Regions from separate parts of the Rummeliibacillus sp. SL167 genome, predicted to be linked through region 1. Evidence: riboswitches for the same ligand, from Rfam matches in the RefSeq annotation. Region 1 holds a riboswitch; the other holds the start of a gene.
The links. A riboswitch is a leader RNA that binds a small molecule or an ion and turns the genes downstream of it on or off. The one in region 1 is predicted to bind cobalamin.
Positions count from the first base shown of each region.

Region 1 (8,255 bases):
TCGGTTCATCAAGTAGAAGAATTCGAGGTTTTAATAATAAAACCTTTGCTAGGGCTACCTTTTGCTGTTCTCCCCCGCTTAAATCATATGGATGTCTTTCAAGCAGTGATTCTAAGTTAAGTTTACGAACGATTGTTTGAATCTGAAGATTTTCTTCTTCTTTTGTTAGATTTTGTGTTTCGACAGTTGATTGTAATTCCGATATGACAGATTTTGTGACAAAAAGCGTTTGAGGATTTTGAGGAAGCACTGCCAAACATTGATGATATAACTCATGATTTGAAATTTTTCTTAGCGGTTTTCCATCAATCATTATCTTCCCTCGATAGGCCTTCAGAATACCAGACATTACACCTAAAGCCGTTGTTTTTCCTGTACCATTGCCACCAAGAATACTAATGACTTCTCCCTGATTCACGTCGATTGAAAAACCTCTTAAAACATCTAAACCATCTTTTTCATAACGGAACCAAGCGTTTTTAACACTTAAAACCGTTTTCTTTTCAAAAGATCTATCATATATTTTTTTCGATTGCCATTCCTGTGCCTTAAAGTTGTTGGTTAACCATTGCCGACCATCTCGAATGGTTAATGGTGCATTTGTTTGGCTTTTTAATGCATGGTGAATTCGAAGTGGAGTTGGTAAGCCCCCTAACATGGGATGATGCTGATCTACGTGTTGTAAAGCCTTTGCCACTTCTTTAGGCGTACCATTGCAAATAATAGCTCCTTTATCCATGATAACTACTCTGTCCGCTATGGGATACACTTCTTCTAAACGATGTTCTACTAAAAGAATCGTCAAGCCAAGTTCCTTGTTTAGCTTATGTAAAGTTGCGATAAATTCACTTGCAGCAATCGGATCCAATTGAGAGGTCGGTTCATCTAAAATAAGCAATTTGGGTTGCATCGCCATTATCGCAGCAAGATTCAAGATTTGTTTTTGACCGCCCGATAATTCCATCGTGTTTTTTCGAAACCATGTTTGGATGCCAAAAAAATTGGCCATTTCAGCCACTCTCCGACGAATGGTCATTGTGTCAAATCCTAAGTTTTCTAAACCAAAAGCGAGCTCATGCCAAACTTTATCAGTCACAATTTGATTTTCAGGACTTTGCATAACAAAACCTATTTCTGAAGCAGCAATTTTATCTGAAAGTTCGTTTAGAAGTGTTCCATTATAAAGAACACTACCAGTAGCATCACCATGTGGAGTAATTTCTCGCTTTAAATGTTTTACCAGAGTACTCTTCCCACAACCAGATACTCCACATAACACAACAAATTCCCCTTCTTCTATTGATAGATCGATATGGTGTAAAACGGGCTGTTCCATCTGTGGATAGCTAAAAGTTAGTTGTTGGATATCAATGAACGCCATTTGAATGCCTCCCAAAGCTCAATAATAATTGGTAATGCCAATAGTAAAGTATAAGTTGTATATAATAGTAAAGATATGGGCTGCAACGCTAAATCACTAAATGTTGGGTAAAAATAATAATCCGTATATCCTAAAAAGCTTCCAATAACATTGATTGTTATCAGTATGAACATTATTGTCAGTGTTAGGGCATCTCTTTTTTCAAAAGAAAATAATGAAAATGTAGAGCGTTTCGGTAAACCATATCCTCTAGCCTTCATGGAGTCAGCTGTTTCAATGGCGTTTTCTAGTGCCCAAGTAATTAGAATAGATAGAATGTGAATGCCACATTTGATACGATGCAATAAATTCCCAGAAGTCACATCCATACCGACTGCCCTTTGCGCTTGAGTGATGGCGCCAATTTGTTGTTGGAATCGAGGGACTAGCCGAAGCGTTAACGAAATGATTAAGGCAAAGGCTGGCGAAATTTTACCAAATAAATAAAGAAATTTATCCGAAGTCATTAGCTTATTATAACAGCCAAACCAAAAGATAACGGTACAAATCATAACTGACATGGCAAATCCATAGACAATGGCCTCAATCGTAATAGGATTATCATCGATATATAGAATGATTTTTTCACCATCATGACTAATTAAAGGATTGATCAAGGCTGCAATGACAAACAAAGGAACCATCCATTTTAAAGAGCGGAGAAATGATTTTTGATTGATTTGCAAACTTAAAAGAATGGACATTGCGAGTGAAATGATTAAATAAATTGGATGCATATAAAACATCGTTAATCCTATCACAAAAACAAAATATAAAAAAATCACAATTGGATGATAGTTAGCAAAAGCTTTCAATAATTTTTCCTCCTTCACCCATTACAAACCTATATCTCTGCCATTATCAACCGTATATTGCCAAACGATATGGTCGCCATCTTTAACCTCATAACTTCCACAGCCAATACCTGGATTTTTTCCATTGACGCTATACATCCAGCCAGACAATTTTCCAGCGTCTTTTTCGTATAAATGATTGATGCCTTCTACATAGATACTTCCATATTTTTTAGCAGCACCTTCATATTCAAAATGAATGTGATGCTGTTGTAAGGCACGTAAAGTAATGTCCCAAGCTGAATCGTCCTCATGTTGAATTTCATAGGTGGATGTAGAAAGTATCACACCATTTTTCGGTACATATTTTGCACTTTGTAAGGCTGGCTCTAATCTTTCATAATTTTCTTTTTTCAAAAGTGTGTCAACACGAATGGATATGGTGACATATTTTTTCTTTTCAGTAACAGTTGCTTGCTTTGCTGGATTTTTTTCTTTATGTGTTGTCGTTGATTTCTTTTTCGTTACAGTATTTTTATCTTGTTTTTCTTGTTTAACTACCTTATCCTTTGTTGGTTTTGTTTGTTGCTCTTTGCCTGCAGATTCTTTTTTAGGAGATGATATCGTTTTTTCTTGATTTGAACCATTGTTTTCAACTGTTGATTTTTCTGTTTGTAATGCTGTATCTTGCTGTTTTGAATTTGTCGTTTCCTTCTTAAAATCACTTGTTGTTTCTTTTTTCTGTTCAGTTGAGCTAGCTGATTTTTGTTGCTGCTTTTGTGTTTTCTCCTGTGGATTTTTGTTTTTTTCTGAGCCTTCTACAACCTTCACTTTTCCTTGGTCAAGGGTTGTTCCTTGTTGTTCTTGATCATGTTGTTCAACAGTTTGAACCTTACAACCTGAAAGACATAGTACTGCGATGATAAAAGACAGTACAATAAATTGTATCTTTTTCAAAAAAATACACCTCCTAAACTAGATGGGAATAGGGTGTTAGAAGTAAATTCTAACACCCTATGATTCTATTTACTTTCAATTGTTTTATTTCGATTTAACAATAATCGTCTTGTTAGCACTTTTATTTTTGGCAGCATCTTTGACATAGATGGTTAATTTGGTACCTACTTTTTGTTTTTTAATAGACAATGAGAATTTACCTTTTGAAGATACTGTGCCATATTTAATGATTTTTTTATTTTTCACGACATATACTTTAGATTTTGCTTCTGCCGTACCTGTAATTCTGGTCGATTTTTTCGTCACTTTATGGACTTTCGGTGCTTTTGGCGCTGTTTTGTCTACAACTTTAATCTTGACGATTTTACTTTTATTTTTGGCTGAATCTTGGACATAAACTGTTAGGACTGTTCCTGCCTTTTGTTTTGGGATAGCCAATGAGAATGCGCCTTTTGTAGAAGCAGTCCCAGTTTTGATTACCTTATTATTTTTGATCACATAGACTTTTGCTTTCGCTTCAGCTGTCCCTGTAATTTTTGTCGTGCGATCACTTACTTGACCGATTTTTGATATTTTTGGAGCCGTTTTATCAACTACTTTGGCAGTGATTGATCCACTGTTGTTCTTTCCTAAGTCTGTCGCAACGATTTGAAGGGGAGTCCCTGCTTTTTGCTGTTTGATTTTAACAGAATATTTTCCTGTGAAATTCGATTGAGCTGTCCCAATGATTTTGCTACCATTCTTTACTGTAATTGTGGCATATGGTTCTGTTTTACCTGTGATAGTCGTTGCATTGTCAGCAACTGTAGCAGCAGTTGGTTTTTCAGGTGCCTTCACATCATATTGTAGTTCGTCAGCATTAGCATCTGTTGTCATATTATAAAAGCTATTTTTCCCGTTTACAAAACGGTCATAAGCTTGTAGAGCGCGATTCGCTTGGTCTGATGAGATAACGTTAGGTTCCTTTGCCTTTGGCGCATTTTTGAAGCCACCTGTAATACTATCATATGTTGTAAGCAAGTTGGAAATCGTCCAAGCTCCATTTTCTTTCACAAATCGAACGTCTGTTTTCGGATCCACTTTATTGGCAGTTAAACTAATAATTAGCTGAGATACTGTTTCTGGGCTATCATCACCGTAGTAACCGACAAATCCAGCACGTTCATTGATTTGATTGCCTAAATATGAATAGGCTTTTTCAATCGCCTGTTGAACGGATTCTTGATTAGAATAGTTTGCTAAAGCCGTCACAGCCATAGATGTAGCGTCCTTATCTGCTCCCCATGCTTTATCCCAACCAAATGCGCCATTATTTTCATCTTCATCTGTAAATTGAGAAGCTAATAGCTTGGAAACTAATTGTTCACGGCTTAATGCTTGATACCTCTCGCCCGCTGGTAAATGATATGATTTTGCATCCAATGCATACAGCATATAATAGTTATCCATATCGTAGAGCAGATCTTTTTCTTGCGCTGTTAAATAGGCATCTGCCATCAGTTGAATAAGGTTATAACCGCCAACATTTTCCGCATCTTTTCCGATGGCTGTAACCGCTAAAATTTGTTTTGCATATGCTGATGGTGAATCTGAAATAGCTCCTTGCTTCGTATCTAATTCATTTACAAGAGATTGATAGTATTGTTCATAATAATCTTTTGGGACAATTGGTAGATTAGCTCGTGCCAAATCTGTGACAATATCACAATCGGCGAATGTTGGATTTGGTGTGATGCTTAAAAGAAAAGCGCTTGAAGAAGAAAGGGCATTTTGATAGCTAACATCCTTGCCAACAGTCGTTGTGACAGTTGTATTTTCCTCTGCATGAGCAGTGATGGTAGCAGGTAATTGAGATGCTACCAGTAAACTAGCTAGTGAAATCGGTGCGATCCACTTTTTAAAAGATTTGTTTGAATACATATAAGAGCCTCCATTCTTTTGCATAATTACAGATTGATCTGTCTTGTTAGGATAGAGGCAATTAAATTTCTCCATAAAAAAACTTTACATCAAAATGTAAAGAGTGCTTGGACGTGAAATGTCAATAATCATTATTTGTCATTTCATTGTTCCACACCTCCCCCTCGAAGATCAGAAACGCAGATAAAAGCAGGTTTCCTGGCTTATATGTACATGAATATTCGCACCTTCCCAGCTAAAAGCCAGTGGCATACACGATTTTCAACATATTTACAGTAGCGGGGCTGCATCAGACTTTCACTGATTTCCCTATTATCCTAATACGCATTAGGCACTTTTATCTAAGACTATGTAATTGTTATTGTTTATAGTATTTCATATTCACTAAAACATGTAAATGCTTTTTTTACTTGAACGCCATTTTTTTGTAAACGTTATAAAACCTCTACCAACCAACATTTTGATTAGTAGAGGTTTTATAAGTTACCCGCGGCGACATCAGACATTTTGTTCTTCGCTCCTTTTTGAATGCTCCTTGTAAGCATTGAGTTGTTCTTCTGTTAAATGATTGATAAAAAAGTAAAAGTCTTTCGATTCTAATCCATACTCCTCACAAGCACTACAATATCGTTCATATCCTTCTCGATATATATCCATATATATCTCCTCCTGTTATATAACAAATTTTATTGCTGTTAATAATATATAACAGAAATAGGCGGTTGTCAACAGAATTATCTGAAAAATTAATAATATATATTTATCCTGCATTCAACAGGCAGTAAGATCCTTCATCAAGACAAACGTATATTTTCATAAGCGACCGCCCTATCCTTTGTATATGAAAAAGCATGAAGAAAACAACTGTATAAAGTTTTAATTTATGACCGCTGCCCTAAAACATTTTCAATTCATAAATCAAAAGATTTCGTACATAATGGTGCGCTGTTACTATGTGTGTAAATCAAATTTTTGAAATATGAGTAAAACCCAAACTTCAATTTTTATCAAGAAGTTTGAGTTTTAAGATTTGTTTTATTTGAACATCCTGTTGAACTACATCCAATTGGGCAGAATGAAGACGTTTTTCATAGTTATGTTCATACACGCCCAATATTGTAAAAGTGGTCCCCTTTTTTTCGGATACTGTCTAATCAACCATATCCTCTAATCTACATATTAAATAATATGTTTGAAATCCTTAAATCGATGATGAGTCATTAAACTAATGGTTACATACGCAATAAGAGATAATATGATGGAAGTTGTGACAGTATGCATGCCTAAAAAAGTTGTTTTCCATTTTTCATAAATCAAAATATAACTGATTAAGCCAACAAGCATCGATGAAACGGCTCCATATTTGTTTCCTTTTTTCCAATATAGACCTAATACTACAGGCCAAACAAATACGGATTCCAGACCACCAAATGAGAAAAGATTGAGCCAAACTAATAGATCTGGCGGTTTTAATGCAACAATAATAACAGCTACACCTATTAAAGTAGTGACAAAAAAGCTTAGCTTCTTGATTTCGTCATCATTAGCTTGTGGCTTTATAAAGTTTAGATAAATATCTTTAACAATTGTAGAGCTTACAAGTATTAAGAGCGCATTTACGGTAGACATAATAGCCGCCATTGGTGCCGCTAATACAACACCTGCCAAAAACGGTGGCAGCACTTTTAACGTTAAAAGTGGCATGACTTTATCGCCAATATCCACACCTGGTAATACGGGGCGTGCGAATACCCCTGTTAAGTGCATGCCAAACATCACGGTGCCCAGTGCAATCGTTCCGATAATGATAGCCGAGTGCATGCTTGCCGAATTCTTATAGGACATGGCACGTACTGCGATTTGCGGTAGACCAATCACACCAATACCGATCAAAATCCAAAACGTTGATACATAAAGAGGTGTTAAACTACCATCTGCTCCAAATGGCGATACCAGTTTAGGATTTTCTGCAACAAGATCAGCCATAATATTGGAAACTCCGCCGCCGGCAATAATGGTCCCAATCAGTAAAATAACACTTCCTAAAAACATGACAGAGCCTTGTACAGCATCGGTTAGTGCAACAGCACGAAATCCTCCGACAATTACATACACAAGGACTACTATAGCAAATATAAAAAGTGCAGTTGTATAATGCAATCCGGTCAAAGATTCGATTAACCGTGCACCGCCGATCCATTGCGCAGCCATGGAAGAAAATAAGAAGATGATTATACTTAATGCGGAAACAATAACAACAAAGTTGCTCTGATAACGCTCACGTAGAAAATCGATTAATGTAATAGCTTTATACTTTCTAGCAATAATAGCAAATTTCTTTCCTAATACCATTAATACGTAATATCCTGCTGGAAGTTGAGCCATCGATAGTAAAACCCAACCAAGTCCAGTATTATAAGCTACTCCTGGACCTCCGATAAAACTAGATGCACTGCCATATGTAGCCATCATGGTCATGGCCAGCAGGAATCCTCCCATTTGTCTTCCGCCAAGGAAGTATTCCTGTAAAAATGAATCTGATTGCATGACATGTTTATTTGCCCACATACCAATTAAAAAGATAATCACCAAAAAAAGAATTAGCGGGATGATTACTTGCCAATGTATCATCGTTCATCACCATCCTCTTCCGTATCAAATGATACGTCTTTAAAGAAGAATTTGATGACAATGATGAGCAATATAATCATAAAGATCGTTCCAGCGATACAGCTATAGAAAAACCAAGCTGGAAAGCCAAATACATATGAATATTTTTTCGGATCACCCGAACCGAGCCCATATGCAAAGCCAAACCATATTGCAAAATTGATGATAACTAATGCAATACCAATAAGCGCTTCGCGATGAGCAATTTTATAACGCTTATCGTTCATAATTTCTCTCCCTCAATTCAAATAAAATACCCTTCCTATTTTACTTATATAAGAAGGAAAAGAAAAGGATCAGAAGGGAAAATAATAAAGATCAGCTAATATTTAGAGTCGACTTTATGAAGTACTAATGTGATTAATCGTACCTTACGTTTGAAAGATGAATTTAGTTTACATAATAAAATTATATGCATTTATACGATGTAGAAATATCTAAAGAGGTTAAGAGAATCATTTATGAAAGTTTGCTATGTGAATGGTTTTCTGATT
Region 1 covers NZ_VCBM01000001.1:957,375-965,629, forward strand. The annotation lists gene FEZ13_RS04305 (ABC transporter ATP-binding protein) at 1-1,381, opposite strand, end outside; gene FEZ13_RS04310 (energy-coupling factor transporter transmembrane component T) at 1,354-2,235, opposite strand; gene FEZ13_RS04315 (DUF4430 domain-containing protein) at 2,257-3,171, opposite strand; gene FEZ13_RS04320 (Ig-like domain-containing protein) at 3,256-5,091, opposite strand; cobalamin riboswitch at 5,263-5,445, opposite strand; gene FEZ13_RS04325 (transcriptional regulator) at 5,590-5,748, opposite strand; gene panF (sodium/pantothenate symporter) at 6,271-7,719, opposite strand; gene FEZ13_RS04335 (YhdT family protein) at 7,719-7,988, opposite strand.

Region 2 (8,255 bases), on a different contig from region 1:
GCGATAGACCCTTCAAGCTTTGATGCCGAATGAAATATTAAATAAAACGGGATAAAGCAAAACGCAATCCATGCGATCATACTCATCACTGGATTTTTTGGAAAGACACTGTACCATTTTGTCACGTAAACTTTCACCGCCTTTTAGCTACTTCCATTATATCAAAGAATGGTTATTTTGCCCTGACCCTACCCTATTGTTACAATAGACCCTTTACATAATCATCATTTTTACTACAATAAAAATGGCAAGTCTTAATTATATAATTTTTTGACTTTTAATGATTAGCTCTGTTTAATCATATTGATGACATATTCGATTCATCACAGGTGAGCTCTTTTCTGTGAATGAACATCAAGCATTCTCGACAATGTTCGGTAAGGAAGCTTGACCTGCTCTCATTTACTGATTAGAGTTGAAACATCCCATATTTATAATAAAGCCAAATCATTAAATCATTCTTAAACTTTTACACTGGAGATGGCACAATGGATTCACAAGGAATCATTTTAGACTTAGATGGAACAACCTTAACAAGTAAGAAAACTGTTCATCCGTTATTAGTTCAATATATACAAACACTCAGAAAAAGAGGACTATTGGTCTTTATCGCAACAGGTCGTACTATTTTTGAAGTTCAACGAATTCTCCCAAAAGAATTTGTTGTGGATGGAATCGTCGCATCAAATGGGATGAATGTTTTTGCTGGGAAGAAACAGATATATAAAAGTGAGATTCCTGCAAACACTGTTCAGCATTTAATAGAAGAATCAATTGAATTTGGGATCTATCATGAAATTTATCACAAAGATGGAACATTAACCGCACAAATAACGCCCTTCCAAACAGAAACTTCAACATCGATATCTCACAGACACGAAAATGTAAAATGGACAACTGCACTACATGCCAATCATGTCGAAAAAATACTATTCTTTGATGAAAACACATCACTTGTTGCTGAGTGGTTCGAGACAATAAAACAACTACAAAAAGACTATGCTTTTTCCGCTGCATTATCTTCATCTGATTTAATAGATGTGAACGGAGCCAATGCAACAAAGGCTATTGGGGTTACCACTTTACTATCTGAATTACAGATTCGCTTTGAAGATGTCATAGCATTTGGTGATGGAGGTAACGATATCCCATTATTTGAAAAAGTCGGAAAAAGTATCGCCATGAAAAATGCACGTCAAGAAGTTCAATTGCAAGCAGATGAAGTAACAACATATACAAACGATCAAAACGGTCTATATCATCAACTACAACAGATATTCCATTAGACCTTTATCGACAATATTATTTCTCAGGAAATATATTATGACAAAATTCTTATTTCCTAGATTTTCGTTTCTACATCCAGCATCCGACCCAAAGTTTTCTTTCGGTAGCCTCGCTCTAGCTTTCTTAAGAGACGAGGCTATCTCTTTTTATCTGGATTACCACTTTGTGAAATATATCACCAACTAATTTCAATAGATTTTCACGTTTTCTTTTAACTGGTCGTTTTTCATGACATTCGAGCGGAAGGTATTTGGATCATCTTCACTCCATATTTTCAGCCCTAAACCAAAAAATCCTTAACCTCCAAAGAGATTAAGGACCTTCAATTGTTTTATTGTCCGAATTGTTTCGTTTCGACACCTTAGATCACGGTTATTTCTTTAAAAAATCAAAGTTAAAGGTCTCGTCGGATATAGGTTCAACTTTAGCAATTGCGTAGGTAGATCCCTTTTGTGAGAAGAAATCATAGGTGGAGCCTTCATTTCGAATGCCATTCATAACAATAGGGTTGATCTCTTCCTCTGGGAACATCGTATCTAACCCTAAATTCATGAGTGCTTTATTGCCGTTATAGCGTACATAGGCTTTCACTTCTGGACTTAAACCTGTTTCCGCATAGATATCATCTGTATATTTCATTTCGTTTTCATATAAATCTAGCAGAAGCTCATAGCCCCATACTTTTAATTCGTCCTGTTTTTCTTTTGAGAACTTTTTAAAAAGATTTTGAGCGAAATATCCTGTTGCCACACCATGAATAGATTCGTCCCTTAAAATAAGAGAAATTACTTCTGCGCTATTTCGTAAAATTCCTTGTCCACCCAAATATAAAGGATAAAAGAATCCGGAATAAAATAAAAACGATTCAAGCATAACAGACGCAAACATAGCTTTCCATAAACTTTCAGGGTCGTTTTCTTTAATAGAAGAATAGATATCAGCGATTTTTTTCGCTTTATATTGTAGAAATTCATTTTTCTTGACCCAAGCAAAGATCTCATCAATTTCATCGTTATTGCACAATGTTGTGAAAATATAAGAATAGGATTTTGCATGGATAGCCTCAAATGCGTCAAACACTGTTAGTACAGCCTTTTCTTGTAGGTCTTCATGGTATCTAGCAATTTCGTTCATCCCTATATTTGTTTGAAGCGTATCCAGTAAAGTAAGTCCGCCGAATACTTTTGTATACGTATCTCGAAACTCGAAGTCTTTCCACTGCTTCAAATCTTTACTAACTGCAATTTCTTCAGGAAACCACATTTGTTTCCACTGCTGATCCCAAAATGTTTTAGCCAAATCACTCGTTGGTTTATTCCAATTGACCGCTTCAAATGGTCCTATATTGAACATGACACACATTCCTCCAATGTTTGCAAGCGTTGGCGAACATAATAAATCGACTTAATGCCGCGCATCCATGCATAAATATAAAGTTTCGCAAGGCGCTCAGTTGTCCATTGATCCGTTACATATAATGTCATTGAAATACCTTGATCAACATGTTTTTGAGCTGTTGCATATAAATCAATCATACGATAACTATCAACATCATAAGCTTCTACATATAAATGCTGATTTTCATTATTTAAATAAGGCATTGGATAAATGGTCCGGCTATCCGCATAATCACGAATTTCTACTCTTTCCGTACATGGAGCAATGGATGCTGTGCAACTACGAATGTAGGAAATACTGCCTGTTGGTGCAACAGCGAGACGATATGCATTAAATACGCCATATTTCATAACATTTTTCTTTAACTTTTTCCACATATCCGCTGTAATGATCGGCACATTTCCTAGTGCTTTTTGTACTTTTTCAGTTGGCATTTTTTCTTGTTTATGGATGTAATGCTCAAAATATTGGCCATTTGCATACTCACTTTTATCAAATCCATAAAAAGTCTCGCCTTTTTCTTTTGCAATTAGCATGGAAGCTTTTAAGGAGTAGTAATTTAATGCTTCCATAAAGAAATCAACGAATTCGATAGATTCATCTGAACCATATAGAATATTTTCCGTAACAAGATGTCCATGAAGATTCATCGTTCCCAATCCAACCGAATGCATCAATTTATTTGCCTTTGCAACAGAAGGGACATTGACGATATCCGTCATTTGAGAAACATTTGTCAGTAGACGCATAGCTGTATCAACTAGTTCTTCAAAGTTATTTGTTTCTGTCGCATGATGAATGTCTAAAGAACCCAAATTACAAGATACATCTAAGCCATATTCGTTTGGCTTGTCCATGTCTGTAATAATACTGGTCGTTTGAACTTGCAGAATTTCCGTGCAAAGATTGGACATTTTCACCCGACCAAGACCTTTTAAAGGATGAACACGATTTACATTGTCATCGAATATTTCAAATGGATAGCCTGATTCAAATTGTGTTTTCTTTATTTCTGTATATAATTTCCGTGCATTTAAGCGTTTTAATTTACGAATATTGGGATTATCCAATAGTTCATAATACATCTCAGTAATACTGATTTCACTCATGCGCTTACCATATTCTTTATAAATATCATAAGGACTAAATAAAACGATATCTTTATCTTTTTTCATCAATTCGAAGAAAATATCTGGAATGATGATGCCTGTTGACAATGTGGCAAGACGAATTTTTTCATCCGCATTTGGTTTTTTCGATGAGATAAATTCTTCAATATCCCCATGGAAAATATTTAAATAGACCACACCGGAGCCATTTCGTTGTCCCAATTGGTTGGAATAAGAAAAGGCATTCTCTAATAACTTCGCAACGGGCATGACACCGCTTGCACGATTTAAGATCCCTTTGATTGGATCCCCTAATGGGCGCAAATCGGTTAATAAAGTACCAACTCCACCTCCTAAGCGAGAGAGTTCTAAACAATAGCCAATGTTTTCTGCAATGCTGTTCATCGTATCATCCATCGCTAATTTAAAGCAACTGACCAACTCCCCGCGCGCTTTTTTACCACTGTTTAAAGCTGTCGGTGTGGCAGGCTGATACGATTCCATCATATGATGAACAGCCTTTTCAGCTAGCTGTTCGTCGCCTTGTGCTAAATAGAGGGCAATGATGATGATACGATCCTCATACTTTTCTAAAATTTCCTTTCCATCTCGGCTCTTCATGGCATACCCTTCATAAAATTTACTGGCACTCATAAAGGATGGAAAGCGAAAATGATAATCATAAGCATATTTGAATAATTTTTTGATAAATTTCATGGAGTACATTTTCAAAAAGTCTTCTTCGTAATATCCTTCCTCCATTAAATAGCTTATTTTTTCTTCTAAGTCGATAAAATAGCGCATTCTGACATTGACATTTTCCAAAAAATATTTGCGTGTAGCTTCTTTATCTTTTTGCAAATCAATGGTTCCTGTTGAACTATATTTATTTAACACTTCATTGTTTAATTTTAAGTATTCTTTCATAAAGAAACCTCTCTCTCAAAAACGTTTTGATACTGATCAACGATTGCCGCATAATCCCGTGGAAATCCCCGTAGTTCTATTTTTCGAATAATAGGCACATGGTATTTTCTGCTGATTGTATCTGCTGATTTGCAAAAAACGGAGTGACCAAAATTGGAATTTCCGCTAGCGATCACACCTTTACAAAAAGAATGATTGTTTTGAAGAAATTTCTCAACAATTGGTGGCACATCGCCCAATCCGTCTGTATAAGTAAAAACGAAAAAGGGTTCTGTCATCATCAAATCTTCTGTTATTTCAACATTAGGCAATCCTAGCCGATGAATGATGGATCGAACATTTCCCGTTCTGCTGGCAAATGCAATCATATGGCGATCTTACTAATCTCTTCGTTCATTTGCGCAACATCTTGGATTAGTTCCCCATTCAACTCTAAAATTGGAACGGATAAAAAGCCTGCTTCGACTATTTGTTGTTTTGCTTGTTCATCTGTATCTACATTAATTAATTCATATTTTCCCTCAAAGCCTGCTTCTTTTAAAAATGACTTTACAAACATGCATTTTGGGCAAATTGTTTTCGTATAAAGTTTCATAAGATCTCCTCTTTCTTTAAAAAGTAATTTACACTTTTACATAAGTAACACAAAAAGCTATCCCCTTCTTATCGGGAATAGCTTTATTTCAAAATGGAAACAATTAGGTCGATGGAAATGCAGACTTATTTGCCCCCATTTCCTAGCCCCCGAAAAAATGTGCAATTGTTTATTAGGCAGGTCTCCTGGCTTATGCTTCACCCTACTAGTCACCTTCCCATGTAAAAACATAGTGGCTATTGACATTCGTTTCACATTTACAGTTGCGGGGACAGCATCAGATTCTCACTGATTTCCCTATTAATCTACATATAGTAGAACCAAGATAAACAACATACTATATATTGTGATGTTATTCTAATAATATCATCTTCCCGCTTTTTGTACAAGCGACTAAAGTTTGTTTTTAAACTTTAAATTGTTTCAAGAATATACGGGTCTATCCAAAAAGTCCTGCTTCAAATATTAGTTATAAACTACTGTTTCTCTTCAAACCTGCGTAGGAATCAGGTGTCATGATTATCCAATTTCATTTATAAAATATCACGCGTGAGAATATATTTTACTTTTGAATCCAAAATTGTAAGTGACATTGAAAAATGAAAATATTAAAAAAATATGCCACTTGCATAGATTAAAAGAGTCTGCAAATATATAGAAATTCTATAAAATAAAGTTTCCACATTCCTATTAAATGAACTCTTTAGCTTATTAATTTACCTACTAATTTTGCCATACATCTTTAAAATAATCGGATAATATGCCTTCTCCTTGAAATCTATCTTCAAGAACAGTTTGTACTTGTTGTAATTCAACTTTAAGTTTTCCGCCACTATCAGGGAGAGAACCTAAATAAGAATATTGATACACTGGGTCATCAGGACATAGTTCATAAGCACGTTTTAACATCGAAATTCCTTTTTCTTCCCAATGTTCATAATCACCGAAGTAATACGGAAACTGTGAAATCATATAACCAAAACACCAAAGAAAATCTTCATTTTCCATAAAATTGGTCAAACCAAAATATGTGACTTCATTTAGCATAATCTCTAACTCATTAGAATCTAATTTTTCGCCCCCTATACAGTCCTCTTCGACCAAAACATACCAGCAAAAGAAACCAAGCCTAATAAGAATTTTCAAATTTTCAGGATTCTGCTTCCACTTTTTTGTGAGGAATGATTTTGCTTCATACCATCTTTCTTGACTTTCCACTATGTCAACTTCATTCCACCGCCAATCAATCATAATAGTGCATCTCCTTTCCTAGATAGCAACTTCTACTGATGATGAACCCAAAAAATCAATCCATCAAAATATTACCATGAAGTATTTTTCTTTTTATGCAATGTCCATTCATAAAGAGCACTTCCTATCAAGCATTGGAAAAAAACAGCCTTATATAAAAGTATCGAAAGCCCATTTGATTCATTGTCTGTACTTGGATATAAGGAAAGCCGTTTTGAAATGGGGTACTGTTCAGTTTGAAATATAAAAACATCCCACCAATACTTCCGACTAAAATAAAAAATAAACTACTATGTACAGCATTCCTCTTCTTTTTTTCCATTAAAAAATTCACGATAAATAAGAGAAAAGGTGTTACGAGCGCAATAAGATATGCATTGCCTTCATAAATAACATCATTTGTGATATCCGCTATCCAAAAACAGCAGCATTATACAATTACAACAGCTAAAATATTGATTAAAAGTAGTCTAATATATTTCATCATTAACTCCCAATATTTATATTTTGCGTTTTCTATGATTTGACCATCATTATGCGTAAAAGTTGCATAGCTTAACTGAACTCTATTAATTATTTCGATGACTGGTACTAGCCTAACTCTTCAATTTTTATCTTACTCTTTTCTAGCAAATTCTTGTTTTTTCCTAATCCGTAAACATTCTTGATGCCTTGTTAATCTTAGAAATCAATTGCCTGTAGAAATCCCAATCGCTTCAACTAAAATAGTTTTCTATCCCTCCGCACTACCTTTTAAAGGAAAATTATGAGGAACATACATCTATCCGGTGTACTTTAAAAGGAAAAATGTTATAATAATAGTCATAGGAAAGTTATTATTTTCTATAAGAATATGAGGAACAAATGATTTTCTTATTTCTATTCAGGCGTGTTAATTAGGGAGAAAATAGGATATATATTTGCTAGAATCATCCTAAAATCCTGTATTTTTAGCTCCATTTGCATAGATTGGAGCGGAGGCTTGCTCTACTCCCGCGGGAAAAGCGAACAGATGAGACCCTGCACGGAGCGCAAGCGAAGGAAGCGGCTCGGCGTTCGCCCTCATGAGTCGTGCAAGCCGTAGGAAATCAACAATTGCTCTGTATTTTATAGATAAAATTGGATAATCAATATGCCTGATTCCCATTACAATCCTTATTTCCCCAAATTATTTTCGAATACTTGATGATGACGGTTGTATACTAGAAAGAGAAAATCTCTAAATAATAATATGACAGGGAGGGCTTTTTATGTTATCTGAAAAGCTTCATGCCGCACTTAATGATCAAATGAATTTTGAATTCTTTTCCGCACATACTTATTTAGCTATGGCTGCTTATTGTACAAATGAAAATTACGATGGATTTGCTAATTTCTATTTAGTACAAGCTGAAGAAGAACGTTTCCATGCGATGAAATTTTATAATTTCTTAAATGATATGGGCTATCGCGTGACAATTGAAGGATTTGAAAGCCCTAAAAATGACTTTTCCTCCGTTTTAGAAACATTCAAAACAGCACTTCAACATGAGAAAAAGGTAACACATCGAATTTATGAACTTGCCGATATTGCTTTAGATGAACGTGAACATGCTACGATGGCGTTCTTAAAATGGTTCATCGATGAACAAGTAGAAGAAGAATCTACTTTAGATACTATTATTCATAAATTTGAACGTATCGAAAAC
Region 2 covers NZ_VCBM01000002.1:43,343-51,597, reverse strand. The annotation lists gene FEZ13_RS11745 (sensor histidine kinase) at 1-125, opposite strand, end outside; gene FEZ13_RS11740 (HAD family hydrolase) at 489-1,286, shown strand; gene nrdF (class 1b ribonucleoside-diphosphate reductase subunit beta) at 1,660-2,640, opposite strand; gene nrdE (class 1b ribonucleoside-diphosphate reductase subunit alpha) at 2,628-4,721, opposite strand; gene nrdI (class Ib ribonucleoside-diphosphate reductase assembly flavoprotein NrdI) at 4,718-5,089, opposite strand; gene FEZ13_RS11720 (glutaredoxin family protein) at 5,086-5,316, opposite strand; cobalamin riboswitch at 5,475-5,657, opposite strand; gene FEZ13_RS11715 (hypothetical protein) at 6,040-6,567, opposite strand; gene FEZ13_RS11710 (ferritin) at 7,818-8,255, shown strand, end outside.
Region 2: it holds a riboswitch for cobalamin, as region 1 does, so the genes downstream of both, FEZ13_RS11720 (glutaredoxin family protein) here and FEZ13_RS04320 (Ig-like domain-containing protein) in region 1, are expected to answer to the same signal.